One region of the Streptomyces sp. NPDC002788 genome, then DNA from elsewhere that is predicted to be linked to it. Evidence: riboswitches for the same ligand, from Rfam matches in the RefSeq annotation. Region 1 holds a riboswitch; the other holds the start of a gene.
What was found. A riboswitch is a leader RNA that binds a small molecule or an ion and turns the genes downstream of it on or off. The one in region 1 is predicted to bind S-adenosylmethionine.
Positions count from the first base shown of each region.

Region 2: another riboswitch for S-adenosylmethionine. It lies ahead of ACWD1U_RS17780 (aminotransferase class V-fold PLP-dependent enzyme); the one in region 1 lies ahead of thrC (threonine synthase).

Region 1 is NZ_JBSFVB010000010.1:141,940-148,989, reverse strand. Features, by position in the region: gene groL (chaperonin GroEL) at 1-866, opposite strand, end outside; gene ACWD1U_RS20205 (cold-shock protein) at 1,260-1,463, opposite strand; gene ACWD1U_RS20200 (ubiquitin-like small modifier protein 1) at 1,909-2,184, opposite strand; gene thrC (threonine synthase) at 2,312-3,598, opposite strand; SAM riboswitch class I at 3,617-3,772, opposite strand; gene ACWD1U_RS20190 (glucosyl-3-phosphoglycerate synthase) at 3,928-4,872, shown strand; gene ACWD1U_RS20185 (alpha,alpha-trehalose-phosphate synthase (UDP-forming)) at 4,946-6,334, shown strand; gene otsB (trehalose-phosphatase) at 6,342-7,050, shown strand, end outside.
Region 2 is NZ_JBSFVB010000008.1:322,408-329,457, reverse strand. Features, by position in the region: gene qcrC (cytochrome bc1 complex diheme cytochrome c subunit) at 1-267, shown strand, start outside; gene qcrA (cytochrome bc1 complex Rieske iron-sulfur subunit) at 264-1,337, shown strand; gene qcrB (cytochrome bc1 complex cytochrome b subunit) at 1,334-2,956, shown strand; gene trpD (anthranilate phosphoribosyltransferase) at 3,094-4,158, shown strand; SAM riboswitch class IV at 4,224-4,340, shown strand; gene ACWD1U_RS17780 (aminotransferase class V-fold PLP-dependent enzyme) at 4,506-5,873, shown strand; gene ACWD1U_RS17775 (glycerate kinase family protein) at 5,828-7,039, opposite strand; gene ACWD1U_RS17770 (SLC13 family permease) at 7,050-7,050, opposite strand, start outside.

The DNA.
Region 1 (7,050 bases):
TCCTGGAGCATCGCCTTGCGACGGTCACCGAAGCCCGGGGCCTTGACGGCGACGGACTTGAAGGTGCCGCGGATCTTGTTGACGACCAGGGTCGACAGGGCCTCGCCCTCGACGTCCTCGGCGATGATCAGCAGCGGCTTGCCCGACTGCATGACCTTCTCCAGGAGCGGGAGCAGGTCCTTGACGTTGGAGATCTTGGAGTTCGCGATCAGGATGTACGGGTCGTCGAGGACGGCCTCCATACGCTCCATGTCGGTCGCGAAGTACGCCGAGATGTAGCCCTTGTCGAAGCGCATACCCTCGGTGAGCTCCAGCTCCAGACCGAAGGTCTGGGACTCCTCGACGGTGATGACGCCTTCCTTGCCGACCTTGTCCATCGCCTCGGCGATGAGCTCGCCGATCTGGGTGTCGGCGGCGGAGATGGAGGCCGTGGAGGCGATCTGCTCCTTGGTCTCGACGTCCTTCGCCTGCTCCAGCAGGGCGGCGGAGACGGCCTCGACGGCCTTCTCGATACCGCGCTTGAGGGCCATCGGGTTGGCGCCGGCGGCTACGTTGCGCAGGCCCTCCTTGACCAGGGCCTGGGCGAGAACGGTCGCCGTGGTCGTACCGTCACCGGCGACGTCGTCCGTCTTCTTGGCGACTTCCTTGACCAGCTCGGCGCCGATCTTCTCGTACGGGTCCTCGAGCTCGATCTCCTTGGCGATGGACACACCATCGTTGGTGATCGTGGGCGCGCCCCACTTCTTCTCGAGGACGACGTTGCGGCCCTTGGGGCCGAGCGTCACCTTGACGGCGTCCGCGAGCTGGTTCATGCCGCGCTCGAGGCCGCGCCGCGCCTCCTCGTCGAACGCGATGATCTTGGCCATGTGAAGTGGTCCCTCCAGGACTGGGGGTGATTACTTCGGACCGCGCCCGCGCCCGCGACGGACGGCCCCCGACCGGGGTGGTTCCTTGCCCCACCCGGCCCGTGGGCCTCACCGACCCGGTCCTTACGTTGTCACTCTCACCTTCAGAGTGCTAACGCAATGATTAGCACTCGACCCCACAGAGTGCAAGGCGCTCCGGCGCAGCGGGTGCTCATTGAGGGGTGGCGGTCGGGTGACGGGCGGGGGCGAGCGCCTCCGGGGGATCGGCCGGGGCGCTCAGCCACCCGCGAACACCGTCGACGGGGCCTTCGAACAGGCCGAAGGGCCCGCACCCCGGGGGGTACGGGCCCTTCTGAGAAGACCGGTCGCTTGAGCTTTGGTCGTGGTGCGCGTTCAGGCAGAGACGCGAACCATGTCGGCCTGCGGCCCCTTCTGGCCCTGCGAGATCTCGAACTCGACCCGCTGACCCTCTTCAAGGGTGCGGTAGCCGTCCATCTGGATCGCGCTGTAGTGGACGAAAACATCCGCACCACCGTCGACCGCGATGAAGCCGTACCCCTTCTCCGCGTTGAACCACTTGACGGTGCCCTGAGCCATGCCTAACTCCCCTATTACTGGCCCTTGCACAGATCCACACTTCGCGGATCCGGGTCAGACCTCACCCCCCACGGTTGGGGGCGTGCGCCGGAACGCGTCGACCGCGGCTGAATGTATCTGTCCAACTGCCGTCTGCAACAGGTCAATCGGACGAGAATTCTGGACGCGCAGGGTCCGGAATAAAGGGAGAATTCACCCGAATTCAGGGCAAGTCGGGCCACACAAAAAGAGCAAAAGCCGCGAAAGGTGCGCACACTTTGGCTACATCTTGTCGGGCTCGCGGCAGGAATTCAGGGTTCCGATCAAGGGATCGGGAACGCGTTCCCCAACTGTACCGCGCTCAATCACACAGAATTGCCCCCTCCGCTTCTCTCACGGAGGGGGCAATTCGATGAACTCTCAGTGACCGGCATTACTCAAGGTAACAACAAGCCGGTCGACCGGTTCAGCCGCCGGCGACGGCCGGGATGATCGACACGCCGGCGCCGTCCGGCGTCGCCGTCTCCAGTCCCTGTTCGAACCGCACGTCGTCGTCGTTGACGTACACGTTGACGAACCGGCGCAGCTTGCCCTGGTCGTCCAGCACGCGGGCGGCGATGCCGGTGTGGTTCTTCTCCAGATCGGCGATGACCTCGCCGAGGGTCGCCCCGTCGGCGGCGACCTCGGCCTGCCCGCCGGTGTAGGTGCGCAGGATGGTGGGGATGCGAACGGTGACACTCATCGGGGTACGACCTCCGGTTCGATTGCAGCTACGGCTGGGTGGCGCGCCTGAGGGGCGCGGGGTGGTGTCGATGTGCGGCTCCGCCGCGCGGGCGCGACCAGCCCCCACCGGCCGCGGCGAACAACGGTCAGGCGAGTCCGGCGTCCCGGAACGAGTCCAGGTTGGGTCGGATCGTCGCGGTGAGCCCGGTCCCCGCCACCGCGTCCAGCGTCTTGAGGCCGTCCCCGGTGTTCAGCACCACGGTCGTCGACGACGGGTCCAGTGCCCCGTTCTCGATGAGCTTCTTCGTCACGCCCACCGTCACACCACCGGCGGTCTCCGCGAAGATGCCCTCGGTCCGGGCGAGGATCTTGATCGCCTCGACGACCTGCTCGTCGTTCACGTCCTCCACCGCACCGCCCGTGCGCCGCGCGATGTCGAGCACGTACGGCCCGTCCGCCGGGTTGCCGATCGCCAGCGACTTGGCGATGGTGTCCGGCTTCTGGGGGCGCACGACGTCGTGGCCGGCCTTGTACGCCGCGGACACCGGCGAGCAGCCCTCGGCCTGCGCGCCGAAGATCTTGTACGGCTTGTCCTCGACCAGCCCGAGCTTGATCAGCTCCTGCAGGCCCTTGTCGATCTTGGTGAGCTGGGAGCCGGAGGCGATCGGCACCACGATCTGGTCCGGCAGCCGCCAGCCGAGCTGCTCGCAGATCTCGTACGCGAGGGTCTTGGAGCCCTCCGCGTAGTACGGCCGCAGGTTGACGTTGACGAAGCCCCAGCCCTCGCCGGCCGGGTCGCCGATCAGCTCGGAGCAGAAGCGGTTCACGTCGTCGTAGTTGCCCTCGATGCCGACGAGCTCGCCGCCGTAGACCGCGGCCATGACGACCTTGCCCTGCTCCAGGTCGTGCGGGATGAACACGCAGGAGCGGAAGCCGGCCCGGGCCGCGGCGGCGCCCACCGCGCCGGCGAGGTTGCCGGTGGAGGAGCAGGAGAGCGTCGTGAAGCCGAAGGCGCGGGCGGCCTCCAGGGCCTGGGCGACGACACGGTCCTTGAAGGAGTGCGTCGGGTTGCCGGAGTCGTCCTTGACGAAGAGCTTGCCGGCGTCGACACCCAGCTCGCGCGCGAGGTTGTCGGCCTTGACCAGCTTGGTCCAGCCCGGGTTGATGTTCGGCTTGTCCGCCACGTCGGCCGGGACCGGCAGCAGCGGGGCGTAGCGCCAGATGTTCGCGGGGCCCGCCTCGATCTTCTTCCGCAGCTCCTCGACGTCGTAGGCCGAGAAGTCGTAGGCGATCTCCAGCGGACCGAAACACTCCTCGCAGGCGAAGACCGGGCCGAGGGGCACGCGGTGACCGCACTCGCGGCAGCTCAGAGCGGCGGCCGGGCCGAGGTCTACGGTGGAGTTCGTGGTGCTTGCAACAGTCTGCACAGCCATGTGAGGCGAGGCCCTTTCTCCTCATCTTCCTCACGACGCATCTCGCCGTGAGACGGATTTGGCACCTTCCCTAGCCGGGAGCCTCGCGCTGTGGTCGCCAGTGACCTACGAGAACCGACTGGAGGGTTGCCGGGGCTTCATCGGGCCGTTTCCCTCTGCCCCTCTGGATGAGCTGTATGTGGTTGTAGGCGGCGGGCGACCCCGGACATGCGATGGTCATCCGCGTTGTTCAAGACTGTAACCGACGACCAGGACAGTTGAGGGAGTCGTCCGAACCGCGAGACGCGTCACATTCCGTCCCGCCGAGAGAACGCTAAGGAGCCGCCACGGTGCTGGAAGAAGTCGAGCGCTGGCTGAGCACCCGTTCCTGGTCCGCGAACGAACGCCCGCTCCACCGGATCCTGGCCGCCAAGCAGCGCACGGGCCGGACGGTGAGCGTGGTGCTGCCCGCCCTGAACGAGGAGGAGACGGTCGGCGACATCGCCTCCGTCATCCGGCACGACCTGATGCTGCAGGTCCCGCTCGTGGACGAACTCGTCGTCGTGGACTCGGGCTCCACCGACCGTACGTCCGAGGTGGCCGCCGCCGCGGGCGCGACGGTGGTGCACCGGGACGCGATACTCCCGCGCCTGCCCACCGTGCCCGGCAAGGGCGAGGTGCTGTGGCGCTCGCTGCTCGTCACACGCGGCGACATCGTCTGCTTCGTCGACGCGGACCTGCGGGACTTCTCGTCCGACTTCGTCTCCGGGATCGTCGGCCCGCTGCTGACCGACCCGGACGTGGCCCTGGTCAAGGGCATGTACGACCGTCCGCTGGGCGGCGCCGCCGGGCAGGGCGGCCGGGTCACCGAGCTGATGGCGCGCCCACTGCTCAACATGCACTGGCCGCAGCTGGCCGGGTTCGTGCAGCCGCTGGGCGGCGAGTACGCGGCCCGCCGCTCGCTGCTGGAGCGGCTGCCGTTCCCCGTCGGCTACGGCGTCGAGCTGGGCATGCTGGTGGACGCCCTGCACCTGGTGGGCCTGGACGCCCTCGCCCAGGTGGACGTCGGGGTGCGCAAGCACCGGCACCAGGACGGGCAGGCACTGGGCCGGATGGCCGCCGAGATCTACCGCACAGGCCAGCTGCGGCTGGCCCGGGGGCATCTGATCCGGCCGTCCCTGACCCAGTTCGAGCGCGGCGGGGAGGGCTTCGAAGCGCGCACCTACTCGGTGGACACCGAGGAGCGTCCGCCGATGGTGGAGATCGCCGAGTACCGGGCACGGCGGGCGGCCTGACCCTGGCTGTTTTCGGCCGGATGCGGCAGGTCCGTACGTTTGAGCGTTTACCGGCCGGGCTAGGTTGAGGCCTATGGGTTCGACGTACGGTGCTGCACAGGTACTGGTTGCCTCCAACCGCGGTCCGGTCTCCTACGCGGTGGGTGAGGACGGTTCGCTGAACGCCAAACGGGGCGGTGGCGGGCTGGTCTCGGGGCTGTCGGCGATCGGAGCGGACGCGGACGCGCTGTGGGTGTGCTCGGCGCTGTCCGACGGTGACCGGGAGGCGGTCCGGCGCGGAGTCGGCGAGGACGGCGTGCGGATGCTGGACATCCCCGCCGACGTACACGCGGACGCGTACAACGGCATCGCCAACTCGGTGCTGTGGTTCGTGCACCACATGCTGTACCAGACACCGCTGGAGCCGGTCTTCGACGCGGAGTTCCGGCGGCAGTGGGCGTCGTACGAGACGTACAACCGGGCGTTCGCCGAGGCGCTGGCCGAGGAGGCGGCGCAGGGCGCGGCGGTCGTGGTGCAGGACTACCACCTGACGCTGGTGCCGGGCATGCTGCGCGAACTGCGCCCCGACCTGCGCATCGGGCATTTCTCGCACACGCCGTGGGCGCCGCCGGAGTACTTTCGGATGCTGCCGGACGACGTGGCCGCACAGGTGCTGCGCGGCATGCTGGGCGCGGACCGGCTGGGCTTCCTCACTCAGCGATGGGCGGACGCGTTCGTCGCGTGCGCCGAGCGGTTCGCGGGCGGGCTCGGGGGCACGCGCATCGGCGTGCACGGACTGGGCGCCGACGCGGACTTCCTGCGCAAGCGGGCGCACGAGAGGGACGTCGAGGAGCGGATGGCCGCGCTGCGCGAGGAGATCGGCGAGGGCCGCCGCACCATCGTCCGGGTCGACCGCACGGAGCTGTCGAAGAACATCGTGCGCGGGCTGCTGGCGTACCGGCGGCTGCTGGAGACGCACGCCGAGTGGCGCGAGCGCGTGGTACACGTCGCCTTCGCCTACCCCTCGCGGCAGGACCTCACGGTGTACCGGGACTACACGGCCGCGGTGCAGCGCCTGGCCGACGAGATCAACGCCGAGTACGGCACGCCGGGCTGGACGCCGGTCGTGCTGCACGTCCAGGACGACTTCGCGCGCTCCCTGGCCGCGTACCGGCTCGCCGACGTGGCGCTCGTCAATCCCATCCGCGACGGCATGAACCTCGTGGCCAAGGAGGTCCCGCTCCTCTCCGACGCGGGCTGCGCGCTGGTGCTGTCGCGGGAGGCCGGGGCACACGAGGAGCTGGGCGAGGACGCGATCACGGTGAACCCCTACGACATCACGGGCACGGCCGCGGCCCTGCACGAGGCCCTGTCGATGCGCCCGGAGGAGCGGGCCGAGCGCTGCAAGCGCCTCGCCGCGGCGGCCACGGCGCTGCCGCCGGCGCGGTGGTTCGTGGACCAGCTCGACGCGCTGAGGGGCTGAGCGGCGGATGAGCACGATGCCCGCGCCGCAGCCGCTGCCGACTCCCGCCACGAAGGCCGGCCAGGAGGGCCTGGAAGCTCTCCTCGCCCGCCCGGGCAAGGCGTTGATCGGGCTCGACTTCGACGGCACGCTCGCGCCGATCGTGGCCGACCCGGAGCGGGCCCGGGCCCATCCCGAGGCGCTGTCCGCGCTGGCCGCGCTGGCGCCGAAGGTGGCCGCCGTGGCCGTGATCACCGGTCGGCCCGCCGAGGTCGCCGTGCGGAACGGCGCCTTCGCGAACGCCCCGGGCCTGGAGCACCTCGTCGTCCTGGGTCACTACGGCGCCGAGCGCTGGGACGCCCGCACCGGCGAGGTCACCGCCCCCGACCCGCATCCCGGCGTCGAAGCCGTCCGCGCCGAGCTGCCCGGGCTGCTCGATGGGAGCGGCACCTGGGTCGAGGACAAGGGCCGGGCCGTCGCCGTGCACACCCGCCGGGCCGCCGACCCGCAGGCCGCCTTCGACGTCCTGCGCGAGCCGCTCACCGACCTGGCGAGCCGGCACGGCCTGATCGTCGAGCCCGGCCGCATGGTCCTCGAACTCCGGCCGCCCGGCATGGACAAGGGCGTCGCCCTGACCGGCTTCGCCCGGGAGATCGGCGCCGAGTGCGTCCTCTACGCCGGCGACGACCTGGGCGACCTCCCGGCCTACGCCGCCGTCGACACGCTCCGCTCGGACG
Region 2 (7,050 bases), on a different contig from region 1:
CCGAAGCACATCTACGAGGCCATGCAGACCGGCCCGCAGAACATGCCGTCCTTCCCCGACACCACGCTGTCGGAGAAGAACAAGAAGGACATCATCGCGTACCTCGACGCGGTCAACAGCGAGAAGACCGAGAACCCCGGCGGCCTCGAGCTGGGCGGCCTCGGGCCGGTCAGTGAGGGTCTCTTCGGCTGGATCTTCGGTCTCGGCGGACTGATCGCCGTCGCCGTATGGGTCGCCGCCCGGACCGCAAAGGCCAAGAAGTCATGAGTAGCCAAGACATTCCAGAAGAGAACCTGCCTGCCGCGCAGTCCGCGGGACATGACGAGCACGGGCACGACGCGGTGAGCGTCCCGGACGAGAAGCACCCGTTCGCCGACCCGGGCCTGCCGCCCCACGAGCACCGGATCCAGGACATCGACGAGCGGGCCGCCAAGCGGTCCGAGCGCGCGGTCGCCCTGATGTTCACGGTGTCGATGCTGGCGACGGTCGCCTTCATCGCCGCGTTCGTCGCGATCCCGGTCGACAAGTCGGTCTACATCTTCCCGCTCGGCCACATCAGCGCCCTGAACTTCGCGCTGGGCATGACGCTCGGCATCGCGCTGTTCTGCATCGGCGCGGGCGCCGTCCACTGGGCGCGCACCCTGATGTCGGACGTGGAGATCGCCGACGAGCGCCACCCGATCGAGGCGTCGCCCGAGGTCCGCGAGAAGGTCTTCGCGGACTTCAAGCAGGGCGCCAAGGAGTCGGCGCTCGGCCGCCGCAAGCTGATCCGCAACACCATGCTGGGCGCGCTCACGCTGGTGCCGCTCTCCGGTGTCGTGCTGCTGCGCGACCTCGGCCCGCTGCCCGGCACCAAGCTCCGTCACACGCTGTGGTCCAGGGGCAAGCTGCTCGTCAACATGAACACGAACCAGCCGCTGCGTCCCTCCGACGTCGCGGTCGGTTCGCTGACCTTCGCCAAGCCCGAGGGCCTGGAGGAGCACGACCACGAGTTCCAGAACGAGATCGCCAAGGCCGCCCTGATGATCGTCCGGATCCAGCCGGAGAACATCAAGGACAAGCGCGAGCTCGAGTGGTCGCACGAGGGCATCGTCGCGTACTCGAAGATCTGCACCCACGTAGGCTGCCCGATCTCCCTGTACGAGCAGCAGACGCACCACGTGCTCTGCCCCTGCCACCAGTCCACCTTCGACCTCTCCGACGGTGCCCGAGTGATCTTCGGTCCCGCCGGTCACGCCCTGCCGCAGCTCCGCATCGGCGTGAACGACGAGGGCTACCTCGAGGCGCTCGGCGACTTCGAAGAGCCCGTCGGCCCTGCTTTCTGGGAGCGCGGATGAGCACTGCACAGACACGTGGAAAGGCACCCGCCGGAGAGCGGGTCGCCGACTGGGCCGACGGCCGCCTCGGGATCTACTCCCTGGCCAAGGCCAACATGCGCAAGATCTTCCCGGACCACTGGTCCTTCATGCTGGGTGAGATCTGCCTCTACAGCTTCATCATCATCATCCTGACGGGTGTGTACCTGACGCTGTTCTTCCACCCGTCGATGAACGAGGTGGAGTACCACGGCAGTTACGTCCCGCTCCAGGGGCAGCTGATGTCGGAGGCGTTCGCCTCCACGCTGGACATCAGCTTCGACGTCCGCGGCGGTCTGCTCATCCGGCAGATCCACCACTGGGCGGCGATCATCTTCCTCGCCGGCATGTTCGTGCACATGATGCGCGTGTTCTTCACCGGCGCGTTCCGCAAGCCGCGTGAGATCAACTGGCTGTTCGGCTTCCTGCTGTTCGTCCTGGGCATGTTCACCGGTTTCACCGGCTACTCGCTCCCGGACGACCTGCTCTCCGGCACCGGTGTCCGCTTCACCCAGGGCGCGATCCTGTCCGTGCCGATCGTCGGCACGTACATCTCGATGTTCATGTTCGGCGGGGAGTTCCCGGGTACCGACTTCGTCGCCCGGTTCTACTCGGTCCACATCCTGCTGCTGCCGGGCATCATGCTCGGGCTCGTGGTCGGCCACCTGATCCTGGTCTTCTACCACAAGCACACCCAGTTCGCGGGTCCCGGCCGGACCAACAAGAACGTCGTCGGCATGCCGCTGCTGCCGGTCTACGCGGCCAAGGCCGGAGGCTTCTTCTTCCTGGTCTTCGGTGTCATCGCGGCCATCGCCGGCCTCGTGACCGTCAACCCGATCTGGGCCCTGGGTCCCTACCGGGCCGACCAGGTGTCGACGGGCGCACAGCCCGACTGGTACATGGGCTTCGCCGAGGGTCTGGTCCGCGCCATGCCGGGCTGGGAGATCAACTTCTGGGGTCACACGCTCGTCCTGGGCGTATTCATCCCGCTGGTCCTCTTCGGCCTGTTCCTCGGGATCATCGCCCTCTACCCGTTCATCGAGTCGTGGGTCACCGGGGACAAGCGCGAGCACCACATCCTGGACCGGCCGCGCAACGCCCCGACGCGCACCGCCTTCGGTGTCGCCTGGATCACCGGCTACATGATCATGCTGATCGGCGGTGGCAACGACATCGTCGCCACCCACTTCCACCTGTCGATCAACGCGGTCACCTGGTTCGTCCGGATCGGGTTCTTCCTCGGACCGGTCGTCGCGTTCATCATCACCAAGCGCATCTGCCTCGGCCTCCAGCGCCGCGACAAGGAGAAGGTGCTGCACGGCCGCGAGACCGGCATCATCAAGCGCCTGCCGCACGGTGAGTTCATCGAGGTGCACGAGCCGCTCAGCCAGGAGCAGATGTACACGCTCACGGCGCACGAGCAGTACAAGCCGGCCGAGATCGGCCCGACGGTCGACAAGAACGGTGTCGAGCGCAAGGTGAAGGGCACCGAGAAGCTGCGCGCCAAGCTCAGCGACGCCTACTACGGCGAGGACGCCCAGATCCCGAAGCCCACCGCCGAGGAGTACCGGGAGATCACCAGCGGCCACGGCCACCACTGATCACTGCTTCGCCACGCCACGCCAAGGGCCCCGTCCGGTGTTCGGACGGGGCCCTTCGCCGTGCCCTGGCCTGGATAGGGTGGACCTCGTCGAGACTCTCGTCCCGCGGTGCGGGACGCCTGACCCTGGAGCGGCTTATGAGCGCTGTGACCCCCGCTGGAGGCGACACCGCGGCGGGCCGCTCCTGGCCCCTGCTGTTGAACGGCCTGCTGGAGGGCCGGGACCTGACCGCCGACGACACCGCGTGGGCGATGGACCTGATCATGCGCGGCGAGGCGACCGACGCGCAGATCGCCGGGTTCGTGGTGGCGCTGCGCGCCAAGGGCGAGACCGTCGAGGAGATCGCCGGATTCGTCCGGGCGATGTACGAGCACGCGAACGTGATCGAGGTGCCGGGCCCGGCGGTCGACATCGTCGGCACGGGCGGCGACGGGGCGAAGACCGTCAACATCTCCACGATGTCGGCCATCGTCATCGCCGGCACGGGGGCGAAGGTCGTCAAGCACGGCAACCGCGCGGCGTCCTCGGCGTCCGGGGCGTCGGACGTCCTGGAGAAGCTCGGCGTCAATCTGGAGCTGCCGACGCAGCGGGTGGCGGGGGTGGCCGAGGAGGCCGGGATCACCTTCTGCTTCGCGGCGAAGTTCCACCCCTCGATGCGGTACGCGGGCGCGGCACGCGGGCAGTTGGGCATCAGGACGATCTTCAACGTCCTCGGCCCGCTGACCAACCCCGCGAAGGTCCGGGCCCAGGCCGTCGGTGTGGCGGACCCGCGCATGGCGCCGATCGTCGCGGGCGTATTCGCCGAGCGCGGCAACTCGTCCCTGGTCTTCCGCGGCGACGACGGCCTCGACGAGTTGACCACCACGTCCACGTCCCGGGTGTGGATCGTCCGGGACGGCAAGGTGACCGAGGAGGCCTTCGACCCGCGCGACGTGGGCCTCGAACTGGTCCCGGTGGAGGCGCTGCGCGGCGCGGACGCCTCCTACAACGCCGAGGTCGCCCGCCGGCTGCTGGACGGCGAGACCGGCCCGGTCCGCGACGCGGTCCTGCTGAACTCGGCGGCGGCGCTGGTGGCGCTGGAGCCGGGCGCGGGCACGCTGGCCGAGCAGATCCGCGCCGGCATGGCGAAGGCCGCCGAATCGATCGACTCCGGGGCCGCAAAGCGGACCCTGGAGCGCTGGGTGGCGGCGAGCAACAAGTAGCGCGGGTGTCCCGCAATCCGGACGCGGGTTGCGGGACCTCGATCATTCCCGTACGTTCCTGTCCAGGTCATGAGTGACAGTCATGAGGCCCCGGCCGACTGTCCGGCAACCCTCCGTCCGTGGCGGGGTGCCCCGGGTGAAGACCAGGTCGTAGGCAGCAAGGCCTACGGCAAGCGCGGACCCCTCGCGAAACCAGGGGTCCTGGTCGTTCGAGGGAGCCTTCCGTGAGCAAGCGAATGCGATAGGGCCGCAGAGCCCCGCCTCCGCATCCTCTTTCCTTTCACCCCCCGCTCGTAGCCGTACGTGTTCGCGGGGCGGATTCCACCTGCCTTCACGGGAGTTGCGCCATGTCCGTCTCCACTGTTGCCGCCGACCAGTCCGTTTGTTCCCCGTTGCCCGTTCTGGGGCGGGATGTCACCGTGCCGCTCGTCACCGGGGGCGAGGTCAGCTACGCCGCGCTCGACTACGCCGCCAGCGCCCCGGCGCTCCAGCGGGTCTGGGACGACGTCGCCGCCTACGCGCCGTACTACGGCAGCGTCCACCGCGGTGCCGGGTACCTCTCCCAGCTGTCGACCGACCTGTTCGAGAACGCCCGCCGGACCGTCGCCGAGTTCCTCGACTGCCGGGACGGCGACCAGGTGGTGTTCACGCGGTCCACCACCGACTCCCTCAACCTCCTCGCCGCCGCCCTCCCGGACGACTGCCAGGTCTTCGTGTTCGAGACCGAGCACCACGCCTCCCTGCTGCCCTGGCGCAACGCGCGCGTCAGCTACCTCGACGCCCCGCGCAGCCCCCGTCAGGCCGTCGAGACCCTGGAGCGCGCCCTCGCCGACCGGGACCCCTACGGGCCCGCCCTCGTCTGCGTCACCGGCGCCTCGAACGTCACCGGCGAGCTGTGGCCCGTGCGGGAGCTCGCAGCGGCCGCGCACGCCCACGGCGCCCGGATCGTGCTCGACGCCGCCCAGCTGGCGCCGCACCACCCGGTGTCCGTCGCGGATCTGGACGTCGACTGGGTCGCCTTCTCCGGGCACAAGCTGTACGCGCCCTTCGGCTCCGGCGTGCTGGCCGGGCGGGCCGACTGGCTGCGCGCGGCCGAGCCGTACCTCGCGGGCGGCGGTGCCTCGCGGAAGGTCTCGCGGCGTGACGACGGGGGCGTCGACGTGGAGTGGCACGAGACCGCCGCCCGCCACGAGGCCGGCTCCCCGAACGTCATCGGCGCCTACTCCATCGCCTCCGCCTGCAAGGCCCTCACCGAAGCCGGGTTCGACACCCTGGTCGCCCGCGAGCGGTACCTGATCGAGAAAGTGCGCGCGGGTCTCGCCGAGGTGCCGCAGGTCCCGATCCTCTCCCTGTTCGGCGAAGACGCCCCGCGCGTCGGCGTCCTGTCCTTCGTCGTCGAGGGCTGGAACAGCTCCCACTTCGCCGCCGCCCTCTCCGCCGAGTACGGCATCGGTGTCCGGGACGGGCTGTTCTGCGCCCACCCGCTGGTGCGCACGCTGCTCGGCAGCGACCCGCTGACGCAGGGCGAGTGCGGGTCGCCCGAGGCCGCGCCCGGGGAGAAGTCGCTCAACGCCATCCGGGTCAGCTTCGGCGCGGGCACGCCGGACGAGCACGTGGAGCGGTTCGTGCGGGCCGTGAAGGAGCTCGTGACGGACGGGGCGAAGTGGAACTACCGCACGGAGGACGGGCGCTGCGTGCCGGACACCTCGGCTTGAACGGCCCGGTCGGAGACCAGTGACAGCCGGGTGCCGAGGACGATCATCCGCAGGGCGCGTTCCGTGGCGTCCGTGAGCAGTTCGCTCGCGCGCAGCAGCGCCTCGGCCAACTCCATCGGGGCGGGCAGGATGCCGTGGCAGGCGTCCACGCCCGGCACCTCGTGCGCGCCCTCGCCGAGGGTGCCGGCCAGGGCCAGGACCGGGCGGCCGTAGAGCTTGGCCCGGCGGGCCACCTCGGCCGGGACCTTGCCGCGCGGCGTCTGGTGGTCCAGGGCACCCTCGGCGGTGACGACGAGGTCGGCGCGGGCCAGGCGGGCGTCCAGGTCGAGATGGTTCAGCAGCACGTCGAAGCGGGGCAGGAGGCGGGCGCCCAGGGCGGCGAGACCGGCTCCGAGGCCGCCGGAGGCCCCCGTTCCGGGGCCGAAGCGAAGCTCGGTGTCCGGCACGGCGGCATCCCGGGTCAGGACGAACGCCCAGTTCTCCAGCGCCGCCGACAGCTCCTCCACCTGCGCCGGCGTCGCGCCCTTCTGCGGTCCGAAGACCCGGGCCACGCCCCGTTCGCCGCACAGGACGTTGTACGGATTGCAGGCGACGAGGAGTTCGACCTCGGACAGCCGGGCGTCCAGGCCGGTCGGGTCGATGCGGTGCAGGCGGGTCAGCTCCCGGCCGCCGCGGGGGAGTTCCCCGCCCTCCTCGTCCAGCAGCCGGGCGCCCAGCGCCTGGAGCGCGCCCGCGCCCCCGTCGGAGGTACCGGAGTCGCCGCAGCCGACCAGGATCCGGCGTACCCCGGTGTCGAGGGCGGCACGGATCAGCTCGCCGACGCCGTACGTGGTGGTGGCGCCCGGGTCGCGCAGGTCGTGCGGGACGAGGGAGAGGCCGGCGACCGCGGCCATCTCCACCACGGCGGTGTCCCCGTCGCCCAGGAGGGCGAAGTGGGCGGCGACGGTCTCCTCGACCGGGCCTGTCGCGGGCACGGTGACGATCGTGCCCCCGGTCGCGGCGGCCAGGGCGTAAGCCGTGCCCTCGCCGCCGTCCACCAGGGGCACGAGGTCGATCTCGGCGCCGGGCAGGACCCGGCGCACGCCGGCCGCGATGGCGTCGGCGGCGGCCTCGGCGGACAGGGACTCCTTGAAGCCACTGGGGGCTACGACGACGCGGTTCGGCATGGAGGGCTCCT